One region of the Acidovorax sp. GW458-11-26-14-TSB4 genome, then DNA from elsewhere that is predicted to be linked to it. Evidence: predicted binding sites of a transcription regulator. Region 1 holds the regulator's gene; each other region holds the start of a gene.
What was found. Region 1 encodes FNR, which switches genes on or off when oxygen is low (the NO sensors DNR and NnrR bind a similar motif). Its sites were predicted from a motif close to TTGATNNNNATCAA; they were not measured.
Positions count from the first base shown of each region.

Region 2: the regulator FNR is predicted to act here: its motif matches at 999-1,012, upstream of AC07X5_RS14650 (OmpW/AlkL family protein).
Region 3: the regulator FNR is predicted to act here: its motif matches at 913-926, upstream of AC07X5_RS20945 (oxygen-binding di-iron domain-containing protein).

Region 1 is NZ_JBWKYR010000024.1:19,383-21,641, forward strand. Features, by position in the region: gene AC07X5_RS28220 (MBL fold metallo-hydrolase) at 1-384, shown strand, start outside; gene AC07X5_RS28225 (histidine phosphatase family protein) at 362-964, shown strand; gene fnr (fumarate/nitrate reduction transcriptional regulator Fnr) at 977-1,696, opposite strand; gene hemN (oxygen-independent coproporphyrinogen III oxidase) at 2,140-2,259, shown strand, end outside.
Region 2 is NZ_JBWKYR010000006.1:84,156-86,414, reverse strand. Features, by position in the region: gene AC07X5_RS14655 (LysE family translocator) at 1-262, shown strand, start outside; gene AC07X5_RS14650 (OmpW/AlkL family protein) at 250-864, opposite strand; gene AC07X5_RS14645 (DUF808 domain-containing protein) at 1,171-2,163, opposite strand.
Region 3 is NZ_JBWKYR010000011.1:43,637-45,895, reverse strand. Features, by position in the region: gene AC07X5_RS20960 (penicillin-binding protein 1A) at 1-256, shown strand, start outside; gene cyaY (iron donor protein CyaY) at 319-648, opposite strand; gene lptM (LPS translocon maturation chaperone LptM) at 622-870, shown strand; gene AC07X5_RS20945 (oxygen-binding di-iron domain-containing protein) at 981-1,805, shown strand; gene msrQ (protein-methionine-sulfoxide reductase heme-binding subunit MsrQ) at 1,821-2,259, opposite strand, start outside.

The DNA of each region.
Region 1 (2,259 bases):
TTCGAGAACGTGCGCCGCACTTTTGCAACCATGCCGGCCGACACGCTGGTGCAGTTCGGCGCGGGCACCGAAGTGGCGCCAGGCATCCAGTCCGTGGCGGCCTACGGGCACACGCCGGGCCACACCCTGTTCGAGCTCAAGTCCGCCGGCCAGAACTTCTTTTACGTGGCCGACCTGACCAATGTGCCGGCCCTGTTCGCACGCAACCCTGACTGGGCCGTGACCTTCGACATGGACGCCGAGGCCGCGCGCAAGGTGCGGCGCGAGGTGTTCCAGCGCATTACCGCCAGCAATGCCATGCTGGGGGGCTTCCACTTCCCGTTCCCGGCATTCGGGCGCATGGCTGTATCGGGCAATGGCTATGCCTTCCAGCCCGCAGCCTGAGGCGGTGGTTGGCCGGCGCGCCCTGCTGGGCGCAGGGCTGGCGTGGACCACGCTGCATGCCTGGGCCGCCCAGGACACCGAGGCCGAGGCCCTGCTGCGCAAGGGCGGGGTGGTGGCCGCATTCCGCCATGCGCTGGCGCCCGGCACCTTCGATCCACCGGGGTTTCGCCTAGGCGACTGCAGCACGCAGCGCAACCTCAGCGAAGAGGGGCGCGAGCAGGCGCGGCGCACGGGGGCGTGGTTCAAGGAGCGCCAGCTGCAGCCGGCCAAGGTGCTTTCGAGCCCGTGGTGCCGCTGCATCGACAGTGCCACGCTGGCATTCGCCGCGCCCCAGGTGTGGCCCGCGCTGGGCTCGCCGCGCGGCGCGCCGGAGACCACCGGTACCAGCCACCTGCGCGAGCTGCGCCAGGCGCTGGTGGCCGCCTCGGCACGGGGCGGTAGCTTCGAGGCCTGGTTCACGCACATGTTCGTGCTGTCCGATCTGGCCAGCAGCAACACCAGCTCGGGCGAGGCGCTGATCCTGCGGGCCGACCGCAGCGGCAAGACCGAGGTGCTGGCCCGCCTGCAGGTCCAGGCTTGAACGCCTGACGGCTCAGCTACACGTCTGCGAGTTCACGATGCGCTTGAGCGCGTCCGTATCCAGGATGCGCACATGGCGCTGCTTGACCTCGACGATGCCTTCCTCGACGAACTTGGAGAAGGTGCGGCTCACGGTTTCGAGCTTGAGGCCCAGGTAGCTGCCGATTTCCTCGCGCGTCATGCGCAGCACCAGCTCCGACTGCGAGAACCCGCGCGCATGCAGGCGCTGCACCAGGTTCAGCAGGAAGGCGGCCAGGCGCTCTTCGGCGCGCATGCTGCCCAGCAGCAGCATCACGCCGTGCTCGCGCACGATCTCGCGGCTCATGATCTTGTGCACATGGTGCTGCAGGGCGGTGACCTCGCGCGAGAGTTCCTCGATGCGGTCAAACGGCATCACGCAGACCTCGGCATCTTCGAGCGCCACGGCGTCGCAGGTGTGGTGGTCGTTCACGATGCCGTCCAGGCCGATGATCTCCCCCGCCATCTGGAAGCCCGTCACCTGGTCGCGCCCGTCCTCGGTCGCCACACAGGTCTTGAAGAAGCCGGTGCGGATGGCGTACAGCGAGGTGAAGGTCTCGCCATTGCGGAACAGCGTGCCTCCGCGCTTGACCTTGCGCCGCGTGGCCACGATCTCATCGATGCGTTCCAGCTGCGCGTCGTTCAGGCCCACGGGCATGCACAGTTCGCGCAGGTTGCAGTTGGAGCAGGCGACTTTGATGGTGAGCGGGTTCATGGGCGCAGCAGCAACAGGTTGGGGGAGCGAACGGATCGCATCCGCAGGGTGGAGCGTGGTGGTGGCTGACATGCATCAAATTGTGGGCCCTGTGGGCCTTTCAACACTTGATCCAGGTCAAGGACGGGGGACGGGAGCTGCGGCAAAGTTCATAAGAACCTGCTGACGCCTTATTTCGGGTCGCGCAAGTACCTTGTCAGGATGGGTTGCTAGGCGCAGTGCGCAGCCAATAGTTCAGCTATTGGCAAGCGCTGCAACGACGCAGACCGCCTGACAAGGCACTTGCCCGAGGGGTTGGGGTGAAATCGGGCGATTGTGGGCGCAAGTCGCTTGCATGGGCATGGGCCCATGCGGCGCACCTTGCACCCGCACTCATCCCGATTGCACCCCAACGCGACCCGAAATAAGGCGTCAGCAGGTTCTCAATAAGGAATTCCCCCGAAATGACCGCTGTGACGCCCGAACTCCTGACCCGTTTCGACGTGCCGGGCCCCCGTTATACCTCCTACCCCACGGCCGACCGCTTCGTGGAGGCTTTTGGTGAGAACGACTATGTGCTGGCC
Region 2 (2,259 bases), on a different contig from region 1:
CAAGGGCTATCTGTTCTGCTCGGCCCTGCTGCCGCAGTTCATCGATGCCAGCGCGCCGCAGTGGCCGCAGTACGCGGCGATTGCAGTCGTGTTTGCGGGGCTGGATTTCGCGGTGATGCTGGCCTATGCCATCACCGGCGCCAAGGCCGTACAACTGCTGCGCCGCAGCGCTGTGGTCTGGCTGGACCGGTGCTGCGGCGGGGCACTGCTGGCCCTCGCCGGCTCGTTGGCGTTTTACCGCCGCAGCGCTCAGAACCTGTAGCCCAGGCCGATACCGAAGAGAACGGGATCGACCTTGAAAGTGCCCGCCTTCACACCGCCCGCAGACACATCGGTCTGGATATAGACCTTCTTCACGTCCACGTTCAGGTACAGATTCTTGGCCAGCGGAATGTCCATGCCCACCTGCAGCGCTGCGCCCCAGCTGTTCTTGTCGATGCCCACGCCGGCGGGCAGGTGCACGCTGGAGAAGCGTGTGTAGTTCAGGCCAGCGCCCACATAGGGCTTGAAGCCGGGGGCATCGAAGTGGTACTGCAGCAGCAGCGAGGGCGGCAGGTGCTTGAGGGTGCCGATCTTGCCGCCGAGCGTGCTGGCGCGCACGTCGTGCTTCTGCGGCACGGTCAGGACCAGTTCGGCGGCGATGTTCCTGGTGAAGAAGTAGGAGACATCGACTTCGGGAATCACCTTGTCGTTAATCGACAGGCCCAGGCCGGTGGTGTCCTTGTTGGCGCTGTCCAGGTGCACGGCGCGGGCACGCACCAGCCAGGGGCCGTTGGCGTCTTGTACGCCTTGTGCCATGGTGGCGCCGGATGCCAGCGCACAGGCGGCCACCAGGGCCAGTTTCAGCAGCTTGTTGTTGTTCATGGAAGCGATTCGATGCGGTTGAACGGGGACGACCCCCGTGCAGGCATTGGGCCCCCGCGCGCGCCGATGCGCCTTGCCACAGATCAACCATCGGCACCGCTGGCGCGGCGCGCCACCGACCCAGCGCCCAGGCTTCGATCCGGATCAACAATCTGTGCGTCACCCGCGGCGCATGAAACTGGCGCGGCCTAAGCCAGCGCCCCCGCGCAAGGTCCGCCCCGCCGCGCTGGGGGCGTCCCCCTCCCGAATCGCGTAGCGAGTCGAGAGAGGGGTGAAGGCGCGCAGCGCCTCAGGGGGTGCTTCACTTCAGTGCGCGGTCGCGCCCTTGCCACGCATTTTTTGCACGACGGTCACCACGGCCACCACCAGGCCACCCGCGACGATGCCCACCACCGCATTCAGCAGATTGGAGATCAGCCCGCCCCAAAGAGCGCCCGCAGGCCAGGTGCCGGCTGCAGCGCCCGCCCCTTCCACGGCATGGTGCAGCGCCGGAATGCCGTGCACCAGGATGCCGCCGCCCACCAGGAACATCGCGGCCGTGCCGGCAATGGACAAAAATTTCATGAGCCAGGGGGCCGCATTGACGATGCCCGTGCCCAGTGCCTTGGCCACGGCGCTGCGCTTGTTGTTGAGCCACAGGCCCAGGTCGTCGAGCTTGACGATGCCCGCCACCAGGCCATACACCCCCACCGTCATGATCGCGGCAATGCCCACCAGCACGGCCACCTGCTGCGCAAACGAGGCCGTCGCCACCGTGCCCAGCGTGATGGCGATGATTTCTGCCGACAGGATGAAGTCGGTGCGCACGGCGCCCTTGATCTTGTCCTTTTCCATGGCCACCAGGTCCACGGCCGGGTTGGCATTGGCCTGGGCACGGCTTTCGTGCTCGGCCTCGTCCTTGCTCTCGCTGTGCAGGAACTTGTGGGCGATCTTCTCGAAGCCCTCGAAGCACAGGAAGGCGCCGCCGATCATCAGCAGCGGCGTGACGGCCCAGGGGGCGAAGGCGCTGATCAGCAGCGCCGCCGGCACCAGGATGGCCTTGTTGACCATGGAGCCCTTGGCGACGGCCCAGACCACGGGGATCTCCCGCTCGGCGCGCACGCCGGTGACCTGCTGGGCGTTGAGCGCCAGGTCATCACCCAGCACGCCCGCCGTCTTCTGTGCGGCCACCTTGGTCATGACCGACACGTCGTCGGCCATGGCGGCACTCTTCTTGGCCGCCACCTTGGTCATGAGGGCGACGTCGTCGAGGATGGTGGCGATATCGTCCAACAGGGCTAGAAGGCTGCCAGCGGCCATGGGATGTCCTTGGGTGGTGTTTCGGTCAAAGCGCCGACTATAGCAATGACCTGGGTCAATTCCACACGCTGCCAGGGGCCACCGCACGGCGCCGCA
Region 3 (2,259 bases), on a different contig from region 1:
CGGCCTGAGCCTGCCGGTCTGGATCAGCTTCATGGAGCGTGCGCTCAAGGGAGTCCCCGTGAGCGAGCCCGTCGTACCGCCCGGAGTGGTCAATGTCGGCGGCGAATGGTTCTACGAGGAATATGCACGCAATGCGGGCATCGCCAGCGTCGGGCTGGAGGAACAGCAGCGCAGCACCGGTGGCCCTGATGTGGCTCCGCATGCGCCGCCGCCGACAGAAGAGCGCAACCGCATTCTCGACCTGTTCAGGAATTGACGGTCAGAGCGCAGGAATCGAGGGCCGCCTTGCGCGGCCCTTGTCTTTTGCCCGATGGCCTGTCAGGCCGAGAAGACCAGCGGCATCCCCGACTGCGTCCGCGCATCCTCGGTCAGGCGCGCGAAGAACTCACCGCCTCCCTTGGTATCCCGCCAGGTCGAGCCATCGAACTTGTAGTGGTAGCCGCCCGACTTGGCAGCCATCCACACCTCGTGCAGCGGCTTTTGAAGGTTGATGACGATTTGACTGCGGTTGGCAAAGCTCAGCGTGATCATCCCGCCCGAGCGCTGGTTGTCGATGTCCGCGTCCGTCGTGTCGTTGAGTTCATCGCAACTGCGCTCGACAGCCGCCAGCAGTTTCTCGGCATGGTCCTGGAATTCAAGGTCAGTCATTACAATTTGCGCATGTTGAAAGCATTCCAAATTCTAGTCAGGACCGTTGTCCTTGCTGCCAGTGCGGCAGCCCTTGCAGGATGCGGCCAACGCGGCCCGCTGTACCTGCCCTCCGGCCCCGCGGCCGCCCAGCGCGCCACCTTGCCCGAAACGCTCACGCCGGGAGCGGCACCTTCTACAGCCACGTCGCCCCCCCAGGCGCCTGCCTCCACGGCACGCTGACCTTTCGGCTCCCTCCCGGAGGAGCCCCTGATTGCCCACCGCTTGATCTCCATCAAGCAGTGCCCGGCAACGCCGGCCTACAGTCGCGGCTTTAGCACCGCAGCATTGCCATGGCCATCGAACTGTACCGAGACAAGAACCACGCCTGCTTGATGTTCACCGACCTGATCGAGGAGGATGGGCAGGCAGTGCAGGCCAACCAGTTCCTGATCGTGGACGACGACACCGGCGCCATCATCGACCCGGGTGGCAACCTCGCGTTCAATGAGCTGTTCATCGGCATGACCAAGCACTTCGCGCCGCACAAGCTGTCCTACCTGATCGCCTCGCATGCCGATCCGGACATCATTGCCTCGCTGGACCGCTGGATGACCAGCACCAAGGCATCGCTGGTGATCTCGCGCGTCTGGGAGCGTTTCGCGCCCCACTTCACCAAGGTCGGCAAGACCGAGAACCGCGTGATCGGCGTGCCCGACAGTGGCGGCCACCTGCCGCTGGGACGCAACGAGCTGGTGCTGCTGCCCGCGCACTTCCTGCACTCGGAGGGCAACTTCCACTTCTACGACCCGGTGAGCCGCATCCTGTTCACCGGCGACCTGGCGGTTTCGATGATGTCAGGCAGCGAGGCCAGAATCCCCGTCACGGACTTGGCTGCACACATTCCCCGCATGGAAGGCTTCCACCGGCGCTACATGGTGTCCAACAAGATCCTGCGCTTGTGGGTGCGCATGGCACGGCAGCTCGATATCTCCATGCTCGTTCCGCAGCACGGCGCACCCATCCTCGGCAAGCGGGCCATCCACGACTTCTTCGACTGGATCGAGAACCTGATGTGCGGCATCGACCTCTTTGACGACCGCGCCTACCAGGTCCCCACGGCCCATATCGACCCTGTGACGCGCCAGATGCGCCCCGCCCTGCGCACCGTGGGCTGACGACGAAGCACGGGTTCAGCGCGACGCGGCGGCGGCGGAGCCCGCCTTCACCGCCCGCCTGCGCGCGGCCTGCCACACCCGCCAGCCCAGCAGCAGGGACAGGATAGCCGCATACACCGCCACCTCGCCAAAATCGTTCTTGCCCGCGCGCATCCAGAAAAAGTGCAGCAGCGCCAGGCCCGCCACGGCATACACCGTGCGGTGCAGCGTCTGCCAGCGTTTGGCGCCCAGCGCGCGGATCGCACGGTTGAAGGAGGTGGCCGCCATGAGCAGCAGCAGCACGAAGGCCGCAAAGCCCACCAGGATGAATGGCCGCTTGGCGATGTCCACTGCGATGTCGGCCACTTCGAAACCCATGTCGAACCAGCCATAGCCCAGCAGGTGCAGCAGGGCGTAGAAGAACACGAACAAGCCCAGCATGCGCCGAAAGCGCGCCAGCTGCGGCGTGGCCGTC